DNA from 4 places in the Pseudomonas sp. GW821-FHT01E10 genome. Region 3 is predicted to be linked to each of the others. Evidence: predicted binding sites of a transcription regulator. Region 3 holds the regulator's gene; each other region holds the start of a gene.
What was found. The regulator FliA, encoded in region 3, starts transcription of late flagellar genes. The targets are predictions, from matches to a motif close to CTAAAGTTTNNNNNNNNNNNGCCGNTAA.
Positions count from the first base shown of each region.

Region 1: a site for FliA is predicted at 1,428-1,455, ahead of motA (flagellar motor stator protein MotA). Genes of this name have one in related genera too.
Region 2: a site for FliA is predicted at 1,482-1,509, ahead of AC07V0_RS03960 (methyl-accepting chemotaxis protein). Genes of this name have one in related genera too.
Region 4: a site for FliA is predicted at 1,602-1,629, ahead of AC07V0_RS11340 (methyl-accepting chemotaxis protein). Genes of this name have one in related genera too.

Region 1 is NZ_JBWKWT010000002.1:200,641-203,714, forward strand. It holds gene motB (flagellar motor protein MotB) at 1-504, opposite strand, end outside; gene motA (flagellar motor stator protein MotA) at 508-1,359, opposite strand; gene AC07V0_RS04695 (HDOD domain-containing protein) at 1,526-3,058, shown strand.
Region 2 is NZ_JBWKWT010000002.1:28,450-31,523, forward strand. It holds partial or broken gene AC07V0_RS03955 (cache domain-containing protein) at 476-1,408, shown strand; gene AC07V0_RS03960 (methyl-accepting chemotaxis protein) at 1,538-2,266, shown strand; gene AC07V0_RS03965 (AraC family transcriptional regulator) at 2,431-3,074, opposite strand, start outside.
Region 3 is NZ_JBWKWT010000008.1:133,791-136,864, reverse strand. It holds gene AC07V0_RS16460 (chemotaxis protein CheA) at 1-5, opposite strand, end outside; gene AC07V0_RS16455 (protein phosphatase CheZ) at 43-831, opposite strand; gene AC07V0_RS16450 (chemotaxis response regulator CheY) at 853-1,224, opposite strand; gene fliA (RNA polymerase sigma factor FliA) at 1,392-2,132, opposite strand; gene fleN (flagellar synthesis regulator FleN) at 2,129-2,959, opposite strand.
Region 4 is NZ_JBWKWT010000005.1:1,004-4,077, forward strand. It holds gene AC07V0_RS11330 (NorM family multidrug efflux MATE transporter) at 1-473, opposite strand, end outside; gene AC07V0_RS11335 (LysR substrate-binding domain-containing protein) at 631-1,551, shown strand; gene AC07V0_RS11340 (methyl-accepting chemotaxis protein) at 1,737-3,074, shown strand, end outside.

The DNA of each region.
Region 1 (3,074 bases), on a different contig from region 3:
GTCGAACATCGGGCGGTTTTCGGCGTCCATGATCTGGATGCGCAAACCGTCCTGGGTGATCTCGAAGAGGATCTGGTCCTTGAATTTCTGCAATTGCGGGTTTTCATTGACCTTGTTCTGCAACTCTTGCAGCAACAACTCCAGGCGTTCCTTCTCGACCTGCTCGGCCATGCCTTCAACCTGCTCGGCGTCGATGGTCACCTTGTCTGGCTGTGGCTGAGATTTCACCTCCGGGTTGAGGGTGTTCTCCGGCGCCAGGGTCGGCGTGCCGCCCAGGTCGATGATGTACGGCGTACCGCTTTCGGAAAACCCGACCGGGTCCTTGAAGTAACCGGCGATGGCGATCTTCTGTTCAGGCGTCGCGGTGGACAGCAGCCACAACACCAGGAAGAACGCCATCATCGCCGTCGCGAAGTCCGCGAAGGCGATTTTCCAGGCGCCCCCGTGATGCCCTCCGGCGATGCGCTTGACGCGCTTGATGATTATCGGCTGGTTATTTTCCATGACTTAACGACCGCGAACCGCTTGTTCCAGCTCAGCGAAGCTAGGACGGTGCGCCGGGTACAGAACCTTGCGACCGAACTCCACCGCCAGCGACGGCGGCATCCCGGAAGCCGAAGCCACCAGCGAAGCCTTGATGGCTTCGTAGGTGTTCAGTTCTTCCTTGGCATCGTGAGCCAGGGAGTGGGCCAGCGGACCAAAGAAACCGTAGGCCGCGAGAATACCGAAGAAGGTACCGACCAGTGCCGCCCCCACGTGCAGACCGATGGACTTCTGGTCGCCTTCGCCCAGGGATGCCATGGTCACCACGATCCCCAATACCGCCGCGACGATACCGAAACCGGGCATGGCGTCGGCGATGCCGTTCACCGCGTGGGACGGGTGCTCGAGGTCTTCCTTGAGGCTGTAGAGTTCCATGTCGAACAGGCCTTCCAGCTCATGGGGAGCCATGTTGCCGGAGGACATGATGCGCAGGTAATCGCAGATGAACGCGGTCATGCGTTCGTCTTTGAGCACCGCCGGGTACTTGGCGAAGATCGGGCTCGCGGCGGCATCTTCGATGTCGCCTTCGATCGCCATCATGCCTTCGCGACGGCTCTTGTTGAGGATCTCGTAAATCAGCCCCAGCACTTCCAGGTAGAAGGTGTGGTTGAAACGCGAGCTGAACATGCCCAAGGACTTCTTGAGCACGTGCATTGTCATGTGGCCGGGGTTGGCCTGCAGGAAGGCGCCAAGGGCCGCGCCACCGATAATCATCACCTCGAAAGGCTGGATGAGAGCGGCAATCTTGCCGTGGGAAAGCACGTATCCGCCGAGCACGCTCGCGAATACGACGATGATGCCGATAATTTTAGCCATAGGTAGGAGAGCACTTACTGAGTCGGGTTCAAGGTCATATTCGGAAGTTAAAAAATCTCTTCTTCTACTTATCGGCAAAACTGCGCCAGACTATAGCCAGTTAAGGCGAAAAGCTAATTTGACCCGTTCAGGGCATAGGTAAAGCAGACGATGATCGCGTCCAGACATGGCTAACGAAACGAACGTCCCAACGCCAAAACCAACCACGCTTGAAGGCTGGGTCAAGCTTCTCGATGGCGTGCGCCTGCCGGTTCCGCAAGCCAGCCACGACCGGGTCTGCAAAGCCATCCGCGATAACCGCAGTTCCCTGCGCGACATCGCCGAACTGATGCAGGAAAGCCCGGCCCTGGCCTTGAGCGTGATTCGCGAAGCCAACCGTCACACCCATGGCAGCATGACCGAGCCTGCTGAAAACCTTGAGGTGGCGATCAATCGCCTCGGTTTGAAACGCACCGAAGAACTGCTCGACCGCCTGCCCGCCGAACCCCAATTGCAAATCCCCGTCGCCCTGCGCCAGCTTCAACTGATCAGCCAGCACGCCACTCAACAGGCCAACGGCTTTTTCGCCAGTCGCCTGGCGCGACTGTGGCAGGACATCCACTGGGGCAGCCTGCTGTTTCTTTCGCCACTCTGGCCCATGGCGCTGACCCACCCGCAGTTGCTTGAAGAATGGGAGCTGCGGGTTATCCATAAAGGCGAGTCGGCACGCAAAGTCGAAAAGCAATTGTTCGGCGTGCGCCTGCTGGACATCTGTCTGGCACTGGTGGACGTCTGGCGCCTGCCGATCTGGGTACAGCAAGGTTATCGGCTGCTGCGCAGCGAACAACGTGAGCTGGTGAAAGTCCTGCGCATCGCACGTGACAGCGATCACCCGTTGCGCCAACAGAACCGCCTTGATGACGACCCGACGTTGCGCCGCTGGCTCAATCAGCCTGCCAATACCGTGCTGCTGGCCAACGGTCTGGCGCTGGCGGCACAACAGGCCTGGGACAGCCCCCATTGCGAGCGCTGGCAGTACCTAACCAGCCTTTACCTGCAAATGCCGATGGATGAGGTGCAACAACAATTGCACCAGCAGGCCGCCAACAGCGCTCGCCAACACGCCATGCCAGACCTCTGGCACCCGGCCGAATCGCTGATCTGGCCACCGGGTGCGCACCGCGTTCATGCCGGTTTGTTGCCCGCACCGGCACCGACCACCGAAGACCTGGCGAAGTGGCGCAAGCAATGCGCCGAATTGCTGGTGGAGCCGAGCCGCTTTACCAATGCCATGCACTTGACCACATCGGCCCGGGACGCCCTGGTGGCGTGTGGCATGCGCCGGGTGATGATTCTGATGGCCGATCGCACGCACGCCAATTTGCGTGTGCACCAGACCGCCGGGCTGCCCAAGGAAGTGGCCGGCCTGAACCTGGTGGTCAGTCAGAGCACCGTGCTGCAACGCCTGCTCGCGCAACAGGCCCAGGTGCGCCTGACGCCGGCCAACAACGCACAATTCTCGGCCCTGCTGCCAGCCAGCCTGCGCTCACAGTTCAGCGGCGAACACCTGCTGCTGCGCTCACTGGTCAACAACGGCCGGGTGATCATGATCGTGGTAGCGGATCAGGGCGGCGGACCGTTCTCGGAAATCACCGTGCAAGCGTTCAGCAAAACCGCTCAATGCATCGAAAAGGCCCTGCACAGCTTTAGCCACCGCTAGGGCCTGTTATCAGTTA
Region 2 (3,074 bases), on a different contig from region 3:
GTGCCGGATTAATCAGGCAAAACTCATCGACCGCCCCGGATCATAGCTGAGCGAGAACCACTTGTTGACGACGGAGTGCCAAGGTATTTGCGACAGAATCTAACCTCGATCCCTGGCGTTCGCAGGATTTTTCTCAAAAGACCTCAATTTCCCCGCGCTTCAGCCGAAGTCATTAGAGAGAAAAGGAATTGTCTGACAATCGCCTCAACAACAATCAAGAAGGCGCGCTCAAGGATCGGGGCGTATCAAACGTTTTCGGCTGCCAATAATCCGCGAGTCATCAGTACTGCGTGGGCCTACAAGAAAAACTGGAGCGCGGATGAACATCAAACAGAAGTTGACCTGGGCGTTTGCAATCATCGCCTGCTTGCCCGTGGTGCTGGTCGCCACCCTCGTCGTGCTGAACTTGCGCAGTGATGCCAAGGACAATTTTGTCGACGGCAGTGGCCGCGAGATTCGTCAGGTCAGCAATGCCATGCAGCTGTTCTTTGATGGCATCAGCCAGAACGTTGACTACCTGGCGACCCAACCGCTGATCAAGAACTCCGACGACAGCCTCAAGACCTACATGAGCGCCAATGCCGAGAGCATTCCCCAAGGCGAAATGGACAAGAAGGTCTTCGCCCTCCTCCAGGATCTGGGCAACAGCCATCCGGCCTACGCCTATGCGATTCTCGGGACGGCGGCGGGCGGTTACGTGTCCTGGCCGGACGATGCGAAGCTGAGCAATTACGACCCGCGCCAGCGCCCGTGGTACAAGGCGGCCCAGGCCAAGCCGGGCAAACCGCTTCGCACCGAGGCCTATTACTGGGCCCAGGATGACGCGACCTACGTCAGCACCGTGCGCACCATCGATAACAAACTGGGCAGCAATGGCGGCGTGGTCAGCATCGACGTGACGCTCAAGCAGCTCACCGAAATCGTCAAACAGATCAAACTCGGCGAAACCGGCTACCTGATGCTGGTGGAAAACACCGGCACCATACTGGTCGATCCCAAGCAGCCGGAACACAACTTCAAAGCACTGAGCAGCCTCGGCGACGGTTACGCGCAACTCGGCAAGGCCGGCAAAGGGCTGGTGGAGGTTGAGCTCAATGGCGAGCGCTACATGGCCAACGTCTGGCCGTCGGAGCAACTGGGCTGGACCTTTATCGGCCTGATCAAGCAGACCGACGTGATGAGCTCGGCCACTCAACTGACCTGGCTGATCGCGATCATCGCGGCGGTACTGGCGGTGTTCTTCGCCATCGTCGGCGCCAGTTTCGCCAGCCTGATCGTGCGGCCGATCCGCAGCGTGGCCAGCGGTCTGGAAGGCATCGCCCAGGGCGAAGGCGACCTGACCAAGAACCTGCACATCCGTGGCAGCGATGAAACCGCGCAACTGGCCAACTGGTTCAACCAGTTTCTGGCGGCGATCCGCAACCTGATTCAAAGCATCGGCGGCGCCGCGACCAAGATCCTCGCCACCTCCAAGAGTTCGACCCAAGTGTCCAGCGACATGGCCGAAGCCGCCGGGCGTCAGCGTGAAGCGGTGGACATGGTGTCCACGGCGTTCCACGAAATGGTCGCCACCGCCAACGAAGTCGCGCGCTCTTGCAGCCAGGCCGCCGAGTCGGCCGACAGCGGTCAGCGCCAGGCCCGTGAAGGCCAGCAGCAGATCGATGCCGCGGTGAGCAGTGTCGATCGCTTGAGCCAGGAAATCGAACAGTCGGCGCAATCGATGCAACAGCTTGAGCGCGACAGCAACGACATTCAGTCGATCCTCGGGACCATCCGTTCCATCGCCGAACAGACCAACTTGTTGGCCCTGAACGCGGCCATCGAAGCAGCCCGGGCCGGTGAACAGGGTCGTGGCTTTGCGGTGGTGGCGGATGAAGTTCGCGCCCTGGCCAAACGAACTGCCGATTCCACGGCGGAAATCGACGGCCTGCTGGGCAACCTGGCCAAGCGCACCAGTCAGGTGACGCAACAGATGCACGCGAGCCTGGAGGTGTCTCAGCAATCGGTGACCCGCATCGGTGAAGCGCGCAGCAGCTTTGGGCAGATCCGTGAGTCGGTGGATGTGATTCGTGACATGAATACTCAAATCGCCACGGCGGCTGAGGAACAGCATCAGGTGGCCGAGGACATCAATCGGCATATCAGCCAGATTCATGGCGATGCGCAGTTGGTGGCGGAATTGGCAAACTCGGCGCGGCTGGATTCTCAGAGCCTGGCAGGCTTGTCGAATGAGCTGGACGGGTTGGTTCGCCGCTTCAGGACCTGAAGTCACTGATCCAACTGGTCGAAACCGATACCTGTGGCGAGGGAGCTTGCTCCCGCTCGGCTGCGAAGCAGTCGTAAACCGGCAAACGCGGAATATCTAATGCACCGCGTTGGCTGAATTGGGACCGCTTCGCGCTCCAGCGGGAGCAAGCTCCCTCGCCACAATTACTGCTTGAACAACTCACCAGGGGTAAACCCGAACAACCCCTTGAACGCCGCAATAAACGCCGATGTCGAGTCATACCCGCAAGACAGCGCGGCATTGGTCACGCTGTCCCCCTCCTCCAGCAAACTCAACGACGACAGCAGCCGCATGCGCTGCCGCCAACTGCGGAAGCTCAACCCGGTCTCGCGCTGAAACAGCCGCATCAGGGTTTTCTCCGACATGCCCAAACGCTCGGCCCATTCCTGCAAGGTCACCGAGCACTCGGGACTTTCGATCAGTTCGTTGCACAAACCCAGCAGTCGCTCATGCCGGGGCAGCGGCAAGGAAAACCCCACCTCCGGCAGACTCGCCAACTGATCGAGCAGCACGCCCACCAATCGCGCCTCCTGACTGTCGCCCTGTGGATACTCCACCGGCAACTGGCAAAAGCGCTTGATCAGCTCCCGGGCCAAGGGCGTGACTTCCAGCACCCGGCAACGCCCGTCCGCCCATTGGCAGTCCTCGCGGCGCACATACAGGCTGCGCATTTCAGCACGCATCGAGGTCACGACCTGATGCTCGAGATCCGCCGGAATCCAGATGCCCCACTGCGGCGGCGCAAAGAAACTGCCCTCGGCGGTGTGCACGCCGAGAACACCGCTGA
Region 3 (3,074 bases):
CTCATTAAGGGGGTGCTCCTACAGGTCTAAAAACCCAGAAAACTAAAATCCAAGACTGGATAACAAATCGTCCACATCGTCCTGACCGGACACAACGTCTTCTCTTTTATCGGCATGAATCTGCGGACCTTCACCCTGAGAGAGATGTTTTTGTGGATCTTTTTCAGCAAGCATCGCCTCACGGTCGTGTTCGATACCCGCAAAGCGGTCTACGTGACTGGCCATGAGCACGAGCTTGAGCAGATTGCTTTCAACTTCGGTGACCAATTGGGTCACACGCTTGATCACCTGACCGGTGAGGTCCTGGTAATCCTGGGCCAGCAGAATGTCGTTGAGGTTGCTCGACACGACGCGGTTGTCTTCACTGCTGCGTGTCAGGAAACCATCGACCCGCCGGGCCAGTTCGCGGAACTCTTCAGCCCCGACTTCGCGACGCATGAACCGTCCCCAATCCGTGCTCAGCGCCTGGGCTTCATCGCTCAGGCTGTTGATCAGCGGCGTGGCGTTTTCCACCAGGTCCATGGTGCGGTTGGCCGCGGCCTCGGTCAGCTTGACCACATAGGACAGGCGCTCGGTGGCATCCGTGATCTGAGACACTTCCTCGGCTTGCGGCATGTGCGGGTCAATCTGGAAATTGACGATCGCGCTATGCAGCTCGCGGGTGAGCTTGCCCACTTCCTGATACAGGCCGCGGTCACGGGTCTGGTTGAGCTCATGGATCAGTTGCACAGCGTCGCCAAACTTGCCTTTTTCAAGGCTGTCGACCAGTTCGACCGCGTGTTTTTTCAGGGTCGACTCAAAATCGCCCTGTGAAGATTCGTTATGCTCCATAGCTCCCCCGTGCGCAGTACATCAGCCGATGCGTTCGAAAATCTTCTCGATTTTTTCTTTCAACGCCTGGGCTGTGAAGGGTTTGACCACATAGCCGTTAACACCGGCCTGGGCCGCTTCGATGATTTGCTCGCGCTTGGCTTCGGCGGTCACCATCAGCACCGGCAGGTGCTTGAGCCTTTCATCGGCGCGCACCGCACGAAGCAGGTCGATGCCGGTCATACCGGGCATGTTCCAGTCGGTAACCAGAAAATCGAAGTTACCGCTTTGCAGCATCGGCAACCCGGTCAGCCCGTCATCGGCTTCGGCGGTGTTGGTGAACCCAAGGTCACGCAACAGGTTTTTTATGATCCGCCGCATCGTTGAGAAGTCATCAACGATGAGGATTTTCATGTTCTTGTCCAATTCGACCTCCAAGCAGTCTTAAACGCGCCCAGCACCTGGACGCGCCATTTCAATCAATCCGGCAAAGCACTCAATGACTGTCTGGAGCACAACAGATCGAGACCGGTACGGTTCAACACCACACCAGCTCCATTCGCAGTGTCCCCACACTGCCTTCAGCGCGCTCGCCACTCCCCCAAACGCCCCCGCAAACGGGCCGCGCACTGGCTGTGTAACTGGCTGACCCGCGACTCGCTGACCCCCAGGACCTCACCGATTTCCTTGAGATTCAACTCTTCGTCGTAGTACAGCGCCAACACCAGTCGCTCACGCTCCGGCAAATTGGCAATCGCGTCCGCCAGCGCCGCCTGGAAGCGTTCATCTTCCAGATCGCGTGACGGCTCGAGATGAGCACTCGCGCCATCCTCATGCAGCCCTTCGTGTTCGCCGTCCTGCAACAGATCGTCGAAACTGAATAACCGGCTGCCCAGGGTGTCGTTCAAAATCCCGTAATAATCGTCGAGACTCAATTGGAGTTCGGCCGCAACTTCGTGATCTTTAGCGTCACGGCCGGTTTTAGCTTCAATCGAGCGAATCGCGTCGCTGACCATGCGGGTATTGCGGTGGACCGAACGTGGCGCCCAGTCCCCCTTGCGCACTTCATCGAGCATCGCGCCGCGGATTCGAATGCCCGCGTACGTCTCGAAACTCGCGCCTTTGCTGGCGTCGTATTTGGTTGATACTTCAAGCAGGCCGATCATCCCGGCCTGGATCAGGTCTTCGACCTGGACACTGGCCGGCAGACGCGCCAGCAAGTGGTAGGCAATGCGTTTGACCAGTGGCGCGTAACGCTCGATCAGCTCGTACTGCGCGTCACGTGCCGACTGCTTGTAGAGGTTGTAACCGCTGGCTGTCATAGCACGGGTCCTGCAGTTTGTTGCACGAGGCGCTCGACGAAAAACTCCAGATGTCCACGAGGGTTGGCCGGCAGTGGCCAGGTATCGACTTTCTGCGCAATGGCCTTGAACGCCAGGGCGCACTTGGAACGCGGAAAGGCTTCATACACCGCGCGTTGCTTCTGCACGGCCTTGCGTACGCTTTCGTCGTAAGGCACTGCGCCGACGTATTGTAAGGCGACGTCGAGGAAGCGATCCGTGACCTTGGTCAACTTGGCGAACAGGTTGCGGCCTTCCTGCGGGCTCTGCGCCATGTTGGCCAGGACGCGGAAGCGGTTCATGCCGTAGTCGCGGTTAAGCAGTTTGATCAGCGCGTAGGCGTCGGTGATCGAGGTCGGTTCGTCGCACACCACCAGCAAGACTTCCTGCGCGGCGCGCACGAAGCTGACTACCGAGTCACCAATGCCCGCAGCGGTGTCGATCACCAATACGTCGAGGTTGTCGCCGATATCACTGAACGCCTGGATCAGGCCGGCATGCTGGGCCGGGCTCAGATGAACCATGCTCTGGGTGCCGGAGGCGGCCGGGACGATGCGGATACCGCCAGGCCCTTGCAACAGCACGTCGCGCAGCTCACAGCGGCCTTCGATCACGTCGGCCAGCGTGCGTTTGGGTGTCAGTCCCAACAGAACGTCGACGTTCGCCAGCCCCAGATCGGCATCCAGCAGCATGACGCGCCGGCCGAGCTCAGCTAGAGCCAGGGACAAGTTCACTGACACGTTAGTCTTCCCGACGCCACCTTTGCCGCCGGTCACCGCGATCACCTGTACGGGATGCATGCTGCCCATGTTATTTCTTTACCTTGTCTTACTTAGACGGAGGCCACATTACTGGCTGCGCGTTCACCATCGGAACAATGCATGGCAGACCATCGATGTAGGTACAAAAAATGTTCATTAACAC
Region 4 (3,074 bases), on a different contig from region 3:
GTCGCCCGGCCGATGGCGCTGGTGAAGCCGCGCAGTGCCATGAAACTCAGGTAGCCGGGCAGGGCGAACGGCAGGATCAACAGAAACTGGCCGGCGGCCTGGACGTTGGTTGCGGTCTGGCCGAACAGCAGCAACACCGGTTTGAGGTTCCACAGCAGCAGACCCGCCACCAGCGCCATCAACCAGGCCAGCCACAAACCGGCCTGGGTCAGCCGCGCTGCGCCGATGATGTCGCCCGCGCCCTGACGAATTGCCACCAGGGTGCCGACCGCCGCGATCACGCCGATGCAGAAGATCGACACGAACGAATACGTCGCCGCGCCCAGACCGCCGCCGGCCAGCGCCTCGGGACTCAGGCGCGCCATCATCAAGGTGTCGGTGAGGACCATCAACATGTGCGCCAACTGCGAGGCAATCAACGGCCCCGCCAGCCGCAGGATGGCCCAGAGTTCAATACGCGCTGGATGCTGCATGATCATCACGCTCGATTGTCAGAGAGAACAGGAAGCGTCGATTCTCGGCGCTCTGCGGGGTTTCCACAAAGGGATAAAAAGGATGGGTAGCATGATTAAAACTCATGCTCGGGACTTTCTGATAAGTTGAGGCAATCGCGCTATAGGAGGTTTCCCAATGTCTCGTCGTCTCCCTCCCTTGTATGCCCTTCGAGCATTCGAAGCGGCGGCGCGGCATAGTTCGTTTACCCGCGCCGCCGAAGAGTTGTCGATCACGCAAAGTGCGGTCAGCCGGCACATTCGTACGCTCGAAGAGCATTTCGCCTGTCGGCTGTTTCATCGCAGCGGGCGCAACCTGCAACTGACCGAATCGGCGCGGCTGATCCTGCCGGGCATTCGCGAAGGCTTCACCGCCCTTGAGCGGGCCTGCAACACCTTGCGCGCCGAAGACGACATCCTGCGCATGAAAGCCCCGTCGACCCTGACCATGCGCTGGCTGTTGGCGCGGCTCAGTCGCTTTCGCCACCTGCGACCGGGGAACGAGGTGCAATTGACCAGCGCCTGGATGGACGTCGATACGGTGGACTTCAACCATGAACCCTTTGACTGCGCCGTCATCCTCAGCAACGGGCATTTTCCACCGGACTGGGAGACGACTTTGCTGTTCCCCGAAGAGTTGATTCCGGTGGGCGCGCCGAATCTGCTGAAGGATCAACCGTGGGACGTTGCGCGCCTGGCCAGCACCGAACTGCTGCACCCGACGCCGGACCGCCGTGACTGGCGCAACTGGCTGGAGCGCATGGGCCTGAGCGATCAGGTCTCGCTCAAGGGCGGGCAGGTGTTCGACACCTTGGAGCTGGGCATGATCGCTGCCGCCCGTGGCTACGGCGTGTCCATGGGTGATTTGCTGATGGTGGCGGAGGATGTCGCGCAGGGACGTCTGAGTTTGCCGTGGCCGACGGCCGTCGCCAGTGGTGAGAATTATTACCTGGTCTGGCCGAAAACCCGCCCGGGAGGTGAACGTTTGCGCCGGCTCAGCGATTTCCTGCAAGGCGAAGTCCGGGCCATGGAATTACCGGATGTCGAACGCCTGGGTTGAATCGATGGAGCCGCTGCGATGGCGGCCTTGAGCCATATCCCCGTTAATCACTCAAGTATTCGGCTTTGCCGCCGAAAATCTGCTGATGGAACCTTCGTACCAGGCTCCACGTTTTCCCCTCTATCAGAAATTTAGCCGAGTGCGACGGGATCAGGATGATCCGGCCCACTGGGTCAGGAGCTGTCATGTCTCAACCTCGTGCTCGGATTGCCTCACAGCTGGGTCTTGCGCTTGCCGTGATACTGGCGATTGTCATCAGCGGCAGCACCGTGTTTGCCCTGCGCTCGCTGGACGCCGCCAACCTCGCCACCCGCGAAGAGCACCTGGCCAGCGAGGCGCGGCTGCTGGCCGATCAGCTGAGCACGTTCCACGGCACGTTGCGTGAGAGTACCCAGCGCCTCAGCGGCCTGTTCGAGAAGCGCTTCAGCGCCGGTTTGAGCGTGCATCCGGATGAGCCGGTGACCGTGGCGGGCGTGCAGACCCCGGGCCTGCACCTGGGTGGCGAAGTGTTGAACAACAACTTCAAGGAAGTGGATGAGTTCAAGCAAATGACTGCCGGCGTTGCGACGCTGTTCGTGCGCAGTGGCGAAGACTTCATCCGGGTCAGCACGTCCCTGAGCAAACAGGACGGCACCCGGGCCATCGGCACATTGCTGGATCACGCTCACCCGGCTTATGCGCGCTTGATGGCCGGGCAGAGCTACGTCGGTCGCGCCTTGCTCTTCGAACGGTCCTACATGACTCAGTACACCCCCGTACGCGACAGCGGCGGTAAGGTGATTGCCGTGCTGTTCGTGGGATTCGATTACACCGACGCCCAGAACGCCCAGTTCGAAAACCTCAAGCGCTTCCGCATCGGCCAGACCGGCTCCCTGGCGTTGCTCGATGAGCAGAACAAATGGCTGGTGCCGATCGCCGGTGTGCAAGCATTGGACGTGGCCGTCCCGGCCATCGTCGGTCTGGCCAAGACACCGGGCAAGGGCGATTTCTGGAGCGACAAGTCGCAAGACTTCTACAGCATTGCCGTGCCGTTCGAAGGCGGCCCATGGTCGGTGGTGGCGAGCATGCCGAAAGCGGAAATCCGCGCGGTGACCTGGAGCGTCGGCATTCGCCTGGCCATCGGCAGCCTGTTGGCGATGTTGCTGGCGGTGGGTTCGGCGGTCTGGTTGTTGCGCAGCAAACTGGCGCCGCTGGGGGATCTGGTGCGTCAGGCCGAAGCCTTGGGTGCCGGTGATTTGAGCGTGCGCCTGAACGTGTCGAGCAACGACGAAATCGGTCAGTTGGCCCGCGCTTTCAACCAGATGAGCCAGGCCTTGTCGACCATGGTCGAGCACATTCGTAGAGCCTCGGAAGAGGTCAACAGCCGCGCCCAGGCGTTGTCCGGTCTGTCTGGCGGTGCCTATGAAGGGATGGAGCAGCAGTCCGGCGAAATCACCAGCATGGCCGGCGCCGTGGAAGAATTCAGCGCCACCTCGCTGAACATCGCCGACAACATGGGCAACACCCAGCGCCTGGCGCAGGAA